Linked DNA regions of Dinoroseobacter shibae DFL 12 = DSM 16493. The protein of the gene in region 2 interacts with the protein of the main gene of each other region in a pairwise test. Links are inferred from orthologs where the notes say so. Each region holds a gene or a part of one and is shown on either strand. Other genes may lie near its edges.

Evidence for each region. Proteins that work in one complex are often made in the same cells at the same time.
Region 1: the proteins of dnaA (region 2) and DSHI_RS12080 interact in binary tests that used the Escherichia coli proteins (3 or more experiments, as listed by UniProt). The link is inferred for Dinoroseobacter shibae DFL 12 = DSM 16493 from one-to-one orthologs.

The regions. Positions count from the first base shown.
Region 1 is NC_009952.1:2,503,976-2,508,413, reverse strand. Bases 492-3,355 are described here. They hold DSHI_RS12080 (replicative DNA helicase), read right to left. Parts: upstream 2,743-3,355; coding sequence 1,240-2,742; downstream 492-1,239. Other genes in these bases: DSHI_RS12075 (orotate phosphoribosyltransferase), read right to left, coding at 2,991-3,355; DSHI_RS12085 (HAMP domain-containing protein), read right to left, coding at 492-952. Outside these bases: more of DSHI_RS12085, read right to left, coding at 1-491; more of DSHI_RS12075, read right to left, coding at 3,356-3,671; pyrC (dihydroorotase), read right to left, coding at 3,811-4,438. UniProt on the Escherichia coli protein: The main replicative DNA helicase, it participates in initiation and elongation during chromosome replication. Travels ahead of the DNA replisome, separating dsDNA into templates for DNA synthesis.
Region 2 is NC_009952.1:3,542,340-3,546,894, reverse strand. Bases 1-2,981 are described here. They hold dnaA (chromosomal replication initiator protein DnaA), read right to left. Parts: upstream 2,192-2,981; coding sequence 809-2,191; downstream 1-808. Other genes in these bases: rpsT (30S ribosomal protein S20), read right to left, coding at 2,890-2,981; DSHI_RS17080 (rhodanese-like domain-containing protein), read right to left, coding at 2,213-2,662; dnaN (DNA polymerase III subunit beta), read right to left, coding at 1-672. Also shown: more of rpsT, read right to left, coding at 2,982-3,156; DSHI_RS17075 (enoyl-CoA hydratase), read right to left, coding at 3,249-4,025; mutM (bifunctional DNA-formamidopyrimidine glycosylase/DNA-(apurinic or apyrimidinic site) lyase), read right to left, coding at 4,090-4,555. UniProt on the Escherichia coli protein: Plays an essential in the initiation and regulation of chromosomal replication. Binds in an ATP-dependent fashion to the origin of replication (oriC) to initiate formation of the DNA replication initiation complex once per cell cycle.

The DNA.
Region 1 (4,438 bases), 1.0 Mb from region 2 along the record:
TTGCGATCGATCCGCGCACCGCGTCGAACCAGGCATTCGACAGGCGCGGCTCCTGCTTGGCGCTCAGCATCGCGTTGCGCTCCAACTGCCGGATGCCCGAGACCACCGTGTCCACGGTCGCGCGCAGATCGCCCTGCACCGCGATGATGTCGTCATTGGCGGTCACGACCTTGCGCAGCACTGTATCCAGCTCGCCCACGATCCCGGTGATCCGGTCCAGAAACAGGTTGAGATCGCGCGCCAGAACCCCGAATTCATCCGACGTGCGGATATCGGCGCGGTGATCGAGCGTGCCGTAGGCGCGCGCCAGGTTGCTGACAACGGCGCGCAGTTCCATCAGTGGCTCCAGCCGGGCGCGCAGGATCAGAAACAACAGGAAGGAATGCAGCACGATCTTGCCCGCTGACAGGATGCCAGTCAGTTGTACGTCCTTGAACCAGATGGCGAAATCTCGGCTGAGATAGTTGCGCACCACGACGGTGCCGAGCACGTCGCCCACGACCGCCTGGGTGTGACAGGCCAGGCAGAAATCCTCCGCCACGATATCGATCTCGAAGCTCTGGTAGCGTCCCTCGGGCCAGTTGTCCCCGGGGATGCCGCGCGGGGTGAAGCCGAAACTGTCCTCGATCGAGGTGACCGTGACCGGGGTGGGTTCGATGGCGATGACATAACCCAGATCGGACCAGTTTTCCTCCAGGATGGGATACATGGTGCGCGCGGCGACCGGCCCGCCTTCGTTTTGCATGATGGAGCGGACATTGTCGGCCAGATCCTCGGCCACGAGCTCGGCCTCTTCGACCCCGTTGGTTGCGTAGTTGTAATAGACAAGAGCGGCTTTCAGCGAGAACTCCGCGACGGTGACGATGATCAGGATCACGAAGAAATCGCGGATCATGTGAACAAGGAACGACTTGTCGAACCGACCGATGGAGGCGCTGTTCTGGTTGATCATCCGCAGGTCTCCTCCGGTGTTCCCGGAAGAAGTAGCGTTGGCCTGCCGAGTTTAAAGGCGCATCAGCGGGCGCGGCAGGGGGCGGATCGGCTGGGCGCCGTGCAAGGCCCTTCGAAGGGCCTTGGCGCCTCGCGGCACAGTCTGCGCAGGAGGCGCGGTCCGGACGCGCCCCGAGGTCTCGCTTGCGTCATTTCCAAGCGGGCAGGGCCAAGCGGGCAGGCGCGCGTCGCGCGCACCCGGTGCGCGGCGTGCCCCAAGGCCGTTCGAACGGCCTTGTACCGCGTCGCTCAGCCGAACCCGCCCGCATCGCCGCTGTCCTGCTGCCAGCGTTTCACCAGGTTGCCGAAGCGCGTGAACTGGCCCTCGAAGCTCAGCTCGACGGTTCCGATGGGGCCATGGCGCTGTTTGCCGATGATCACTTCGGCGCGGCCGTGGAGCTTTTCCATCTCCTCCTGCCACTTGGCCATGGCCTCCAGGTCGTGGTCGCCGGGCTTCTCGCGTTCCTTGTAGTATTCCTCGCGGAAGACGAACATGACCACGTCGGCGTCCTGCTCGATGGAGCCTGATTCCCGAAGGTCGGAGAGTTGCGGGCGCTTGTCCTCGCGGTTTTCCACCTGGCGGCTGAGCTGCGACAGCGCGACCACGGGGATGTCGAGCTCCTTTGCGATGGCCTTCAAACCTTGCGTGATCTCGGAAACCTCGTTCACGCGGCTGTCCTTGGCCGTGGCCGGGCGCACCAGCTGCAAATAGTCCACGATCAGCACGTCGAGCCCGTGGGTCCGTTTCAGCCGCCGCGCGCGGGCGGCGAGCTGGCTGATCGGCAGGGCCGGCGTGTCGTCGATATAGAGCGGGCAGCTTTCCAGCGACTTGGCGGCCTCGACGAAGCGGCGGAACTCGGTCTCGGTCATGTCGCCCCGGCGGATCTGCTCGCTGGGGACCTCGGCGGCCTCCGACAGGATCCGGGCCGCCAGCTGTTCGGCGCTCATCTCCAGGCTGTAGAACCCCACCACACCGCCATTGACCGTCCCCTCGGAGCCGTCGGGCTTGACCCCGCGCCGATAGGCCTTGGCGATGTTGAAGGCCATGTTCGTGGCCAGGGAGGTCTTCCCCATGGACGGGCGCCCGGCCAGGATCAGAAGGTCCGAGCGGTGCAGGCCGCCGAGCTTCTTGTCCATGTCGATCAGCCCGGTGGAGACCCCGGCGAGCCCGCCGTCGCGCTGATAGGCGGCGTTGGCCACGTCCACGGCTTGCGTCACCGCGCGCAGGAAGGACTGGAAGCCGCTGTCGCTCTTGCCCTGCTCGCCGAGGGCATAGAGGGCTTGTTCGGCCTCGACGATCTGTTCTTTCGGCTCGGAGGCCACGTCGACCTGGGCGGCCTTGCTGACGATTTCCTGGCCCAGCTCGATCAGCTCGCGCCGGATCGCCAGGTCGTAGATCATCTGGGCGTAGTCCTTGGCTGCGAAAGCACTGATCGCGGCGCCCGCGAGGCGCACGAGATAAGCCGGTCCGCCCAGTTCCGCGAGGCCCGGATCGTCCTCCAGAAATGCCTTGAGTGTCACCGGGGAGGCCAGCGCGTTCTTCTGGATGCGGGTCGCGGCAACCTCGTAGATCCGGCGGTGGACCGGGTCGAAGAAATGCTCCGGCTGGATGATCATCGACACCCGGTCGAAGACGTCATTGTTGGTCAGGATCGCGCCCAGCAGCTGCTGTTCGGCCTCGATGTTCTGCGGCAGGCCCGGGCTGTCGCCCTCGGGCCGAAGCGCCGCCACCGCACCAGCCAGTTTCGCCACTTCCGTCACGCGCCGCACCCCTCTTTGACCCGGACCGTTTTTATGGCCCAAACCGCTTTGCAGGGCAATTGTTAGTAACTCTGTTGATAACTGAAAACCCTAGGCATGACCACTGCATCCTGTGGTTGCATATGCCAACCGGTCTACAGAATGTGGTGTCGCATTGGGGCCACGCGCAGGAAATTTTCCGCTCGCGCGGGATTATCCACATGGGCGCGCCCGGCCCGAGAAGGCCCGGGCGCCCTATGTCAATCGCGCTTGTGGGCCTCTTGCCAGGCGCGCGGGTCGTTCAGGAATGTTTCAACTGCGCCAAGCGTTTCGGGATCAAAACTGCCCCGTGCGCGCGCCTCGGCCAGCACGTCCCACCAGGTGCACAGGTGGTGCAGTTTCACCCCTTCGGCGGCGAGGCTCGATTCGGTTTCGGGGAAAATGCCGTAGCTGAAAATCACCGCCGTATGGCCGCAGGTCGCGCCGGTCTTTCGAATCGCTTCCACGAATTTCAGCTTCGATCCGCCATCGGTGGTCAGATCCTCCACCAGCAGCACGCGCTCCCCCTCGCGCATCACGCCCTCGATCTGCGCATCGCGGCCATAGCCCTTGGGCTTCTTGCGCACATAGGTCATCGGTAGCGCCAACCGTTCCGCCACCAAGGCGCCGAACGGGATGCCCGCGGTCTCGCCCCCCGCGATGTTGTCGAACGCCTCGAACCCGGCCTCGCGCATCACCGTGACAGTCAGGAAATCCATCAGCGTCGAGCGGATACGTGGAAAGGAGATCAGCTTCCGGCAGTCGATATAGGTCGGCGAGGGCAGGCCGGAGGCCAGGATGAACGGCTCGCGCGCATTGAAATGCACCGCCTCGATTTCCAGCAACATGCCTGCGGTGAGGCGAGCCATCTCGGCCTGGTCGGGGAAACTGTTGGGGATCATGGCGGCCTCGCTGGGTTGGGACGCTTTCCCCTAGAGCAATCCGAATGCGGGTTGAACCCTTTTTGACGGGCCGCGACGTGCGAAAATGCCGTTGCCATGCCGGGATCCGACATGGATCCCATGGGCAACTCGCGCCCTGTCAGTCCAGAACCCGCCAATGCAGCGGGTGGCCCGGATCGAACAGGGTCACGGGGCCCGCGCCGGTTTCGATCTTCGCGGGGTAGGGGACGGGGTCGTCCGACCGCTCCAGCGTGATGGTGCCCTCGTTGGGTTCCAGCCCGTAATGGGCGGGGCCATGTAGCGACGCAAAGCCTTCGAGCTTGTCGAGCGCGCCCTCTTCTTCGAACACATGGGCCAGGCACGCCATGGTGTTGCTGGCCGAGAACACGCCCGCGCAACCACAGGACGTCTCCTTGTTGTCATCCGTATGGGGCGCGCTGTCGGTGCCGAGGAAGAAGCGCGGATTGCCCGAGATCGCCGCCGCGCGCAGGGCCGCCTGATGCGACGCCCGCTTGACCACCGGCAGGCAGTAATAATGGGGCCGGATGCCGCCCACCAGCATGTGGTTGCGATTGATCATCAGGTGATGGGTGGTAATCGTGGCCCCGATATGGCCGTCGGCACCGGTCACGTAGTCCACCGCGTCCTTGGTGGTGATATGCTCCATCGTTACGCGCAACCCCGGCGTTGCCCGGCGCAGCGGGTCCAGAACCGTGTCGATGAACACCGCCTCCCGGTCGAAGATGTCGACCTCGGGCGTCGTGACC
Region 2 (4,555 bases):
AACCGAGACCGCGATCTGGGCTTCGTCATCCTCGAGAAGCTTGCGCAACTCGCCCACGGTCTTTCGGGGTACGATGACACCCGGCATCCCCTCGGCAGCGTCGGGCAGATCCGCATCGATCCGCGCCAGCCGGTGGCCATCGGTTGCCACACAACGCAGGCTGCGTCCGTTTTCGCCGTCCGCGACATGCATGTATACACCGTTAAGGTAATACCGTGTCTCTTCGGTGGAGATCGCGAATTTCGACTTGTCGAACAAGCGACGCAGGACGGGGGCAGGGGCCGCGAAGTTGCAGGTATATTCCGTCGTGGTCATCACGGGAAAGTCTTCGCGCGGCAAAGTCGCCAGCGAGAAGTTCGACCGCCCCGCTGACACTTCCAGCCTCCCTTTGGCCGTATCATGGGTCAGGGCGACCAAGGCGCCATCGGGCAGCTTGCGTACGATTTCGTGCAGGGTTACCGCGGGGACGGTGGTCGCGCCGGCGCGCTCCACCTGTGCCGTGACGCGGTCCACGACTTCGATGTCGAGGTCCGTCGCGCGAAAGCTCACGGAATCGCCCTCGGCCTCGATCAGAACATTGGCCAGGATGGGGATCGTGTTCCGCCGCTCCACGACCGACTGTGCCTGACTTACAGCCCGCAGCAGCGTGGCCCGTTCGATACTAATTTTCATGGCGATGTCCTATGCCCCCCGGAGCGCCCGAGCGTAAGCATTCTTGCCTGCTGCTCAAGCATTATCTCGGAATTTCCAATGGTTCGCAGGGAGCGTCAAGGCCCGCAGGTCACTGCGGGCCTTGAAAGGTCCTGGTTCAGTTTTCCAACGTGCGCAAAAGCGACCGGACATCTTCGGAAATCTGGGGGTCACTGTCGCACAGGGCTTCGATGCGCTTGACCGCATGAATGACCGTGGTGTGGTCGCGCCCCCCGAACCGTCGCCCGATCTCGGGCAGGGACCGGGTTGTCAGCGTCTTGGCCAGATACATCGCTAGTTGCCGCGGGCGGGCAATCGTACGGGTCCGGCGGGGGCCCAGAAGATCGGTCATGCGCAGATTGTAGTACTTCGCTACCGCCTGCATGATCTCGTCCACCGTTACCTTCTTGTCGTGGGCTCTGATCAGGTCCGACAGGGCTTCATGCGCAAGGTCGAGCGTGATCCGGCGGCCAACAAGGTCCGAAAACGCGATCAACCTGTTGAGCGCACCCTCGAGTACGCGGACGTTCGTTGAAATGCGCTGGGCGAGGCATTCCAGAACGCCATCCTCCACCGCGATGGTCTCGCCAGCCGCAATCTGGTCCTGCAGACGTTGCTGGAGAACGCCCAGTCGCAATTCGTAGTCTGTTGGATGGATGTCGACCACCAGACCACAAGACAGCCGCGACTTGATCCGATCTTCGAGACCATCGATCTCTCCCGGCGCGCGATCCGCCGAGATGATTATCTGCTTGTTCTGGTCGACCAAAGCATTGAACGTGTGGAAGAACTCGTCCTGAGTGCTGTCCTTACCGGCGATGAACTGCACGTCATCCACCATCAACAGGTCCACGGACCGGAACAGTTCCTTGAACTCCATGGTGTTACGATCCCGCAGGGCACGCACGAACCGGTACATGAACTGCTCGGCCGACAAATACAGGACTTTCAACCCTGGGTTGCGCGCTTGCGCTTCCCAGGCAATCGCATGCATCAGGTGCGTCTTGCCCAGACCGACCCCGCCATAGAGGAACAGCGGGTTGAACGAGACCGGCCCGCCCTCGGCAACACGACGGGCCGAGGCGTGCGCGAGCTCGTTCGGTTTTCCGACCACAAAGTTGCTGAAGGTCAAACGCGGATCCAGTGGCGCGCTCTGTAGTGAAGCCGACGGTACGGGCTTGTCCATGGCCACGTCCCCTGGCGATGGGGTCATGGTGCGCTCGGTGCCCTTGGGCCGCACCTGACGTGCGGCCTGTGCAAGCTTCGCCACATCGAATTCGATCCGCTTCACCTCGACTCCCGCAGAGACGAGATGATGCAAAATGTCCTCACGATAGTTGCGCGCCACCCAGTTCCCAACAAAGCTGCTGGGTGCTTCAAATCGTACAACGCCACCTCTGCAATCCGCAAACTTCAGAGGCTCGATCCAAGTAAGATAGTTGTTTTGCCCGACGGTTTTAAGCAGATCATTTTGAACACTCCCCCAAGTGTCTTCTGTCATTTTTTGCCCTTTTTCAGTTGTTTATGACTGCTTCCACGGCAGTCCACGCGCCTTCCAACCGGATTTGCCTCCCCGGTGCTTTTGTGCGTCCAGGTCTCCCTCGAAACCCTCTTGCACATTGATGCAAGCCACCTGCTCACCGCGCGCGGTGAAGACTTGCGACATCGCCCGGGCCGCATTCAGCGACCGGACGCCTGACCTGCACATGAAGAAGAGATGGGAAGGAGCAGCACCTTCCAAGGCCTTCGACAGGTCGTCTGTGAAACTCGGATTTGGGGTCATGCCGGGAAAGCTGGCCCATTCGACGAACAGGACACCTTTCCCCAACTGGTCGAGATCGGGCTTGCCCACGAAAGTCCATTCGGCCGATGATCTGACATCGACCAGTACCGCGTCTTTCGTGTGCTGTAGTATATCCCAAGCGTCACGAGGCAATACCTCTCCGACGCCGGCCGAGACGCCCGCGCTCATCCCTTTCCTCACATCCGTGTGAATCACTGGGATATGGGTATCAAGCGGGCAGCGGGTCTCGCAACATATCTTCGTAGTTGACTCGGCCGATATCGTTCATCGAATCTTTACACAACCTAAGGTTGCATCTTGGTCGTGCCGGTAAGTCTCAAAAATGAAAGACAAATCCATCTTTAAACAAAAACGCCCCCGCAAGCGGAGGCGTTTCAACTTTTTTTGTCCGGCGATCAGGCGCTCAGGGCCTTCACGCGCTTGGACAAACGCGACATCTTACGGGACGCAGTATTCTTGTGCAGAATACCCTTGGTCACGCCGCGCATCAGCTCAGGCTGCGCACTGCGGAGAGCGTCTGCAGCAGCGGAAGAGTCACCACTTGCGATCGCTTCCTCGACCTTGCGCAGGAATGTACGGATGCGCGACCGGCGCGCTTTGTTGACTTCAGCGCGGCGCTCGTTCTGGCGCGCTCGCTTTTTTGCCTGAGGCGAGTTGGCCATGAGGCCTCCAACTTGTATCACATGATTGAATTCTGAACCGCGTCTTTAGGCCCGAGTCGGCCCCAAGTCAACACGCGAAACGCCCCTAAGGGTTACTTGTCGCGGAACTGCGGTTCGCGCTTCTCAAGGAAGGCGCCCATCCCTTCGGTTTGGTCTTCCGTGGCGAACATCGCATGAAAGAGCCGGCGCTCGAACAGAAGCCCTTCGCGCAGGGTCGTCTCATAGGATCGGTTGACGGCTTCCTTTACGGCCATGGAGGTGAGCACGGATTTCTCCGCGATTTTCTGCGCGGCGCCCATGGCTTCTTCCATGAGCTTTTTGGTTGGGACCACGCGGCTGACGAGACCGGATCGCTCCGCTTCCTCTGCGTCCATGAACCGCCCTGTCAGGTGCATGTCCATCGCCTTGGATTTCCCGACAAAGCGGGTCAGCCGCTGAGTGCCGCCGATCCCGGCCACCACGCCAAGGTTGATTTCCGGCTGTCCAAACTTAGCGGTCTCGGATGCGATGATGAAGTCGCACATCATCGCGATCTCGCAGCCACCGCCCAGCGCATATCCCGAAACGGCTGCGATAATCGGTTTGCGACAGTTGAGCAGGCGCTCCACTTCCGGGCCGAACAGATCGCTGCTGAACACCTCGACAAAGGTTTTCTCGGACATCTCCTTGATATCCGCCCCCGCCGCAAAGGCCTTCTCCGAGCCTGTCAGGATGATGCAGCGGACTTTTTCATTTTCCTCCGCGCTCCGCAGCGCCTTGGCGAGTTCTCCCAAAAGCTCGGTATTCAAAGCATTCAGCGCATCCGGCCGGTTCAGACGGATCAAGGCGACGTGATCTTCAATTTCGACGATCAGCGTGTTGTAGGCCATAAAGGCGCTCCCGGTTGTTCCCCAAACTCGGGCAGGGTTACCAACTGCAGCGCGGGGCGCAAGGCTATCTTTGGCAGCTCGGACAGTAGAACGACGATCTGCCAGACTGCACCACGCGGCGCACAACATCTGGGCAACCCGCCGTGACGCAGGGGGCGTTTTCACGGTCGTAAACCCGGAACCGGTGCTGAAAATAGCCCAGATCACCGTCCGTTTGCCGGTAATCGCGTAAAGAGGATCCCCCTGCCTCGATCGCGTCGCCCAGAACCGTGCGGATGATCGGCACGAGAGATGCGATGCGGGTTTCCGAAACCCGTCCCGCCTTTCTCAGGGGCGAGATACCGGCTTGGAACAACGCTTCGCACACATAGATGTTGCCGAGGCCTGCGACGACCTTCTGGTCGAGAAGCGCGGACTTGATCGGTGTCATCCGACCCTTCAGTCGCGTGGTCAGGTAGGCTTCGTGGAACGCGTTTCCCAAGGGCTCGGGGCCAAGTGTTGCCAGCATCGGGTGTTGGTCGATCTCGGTG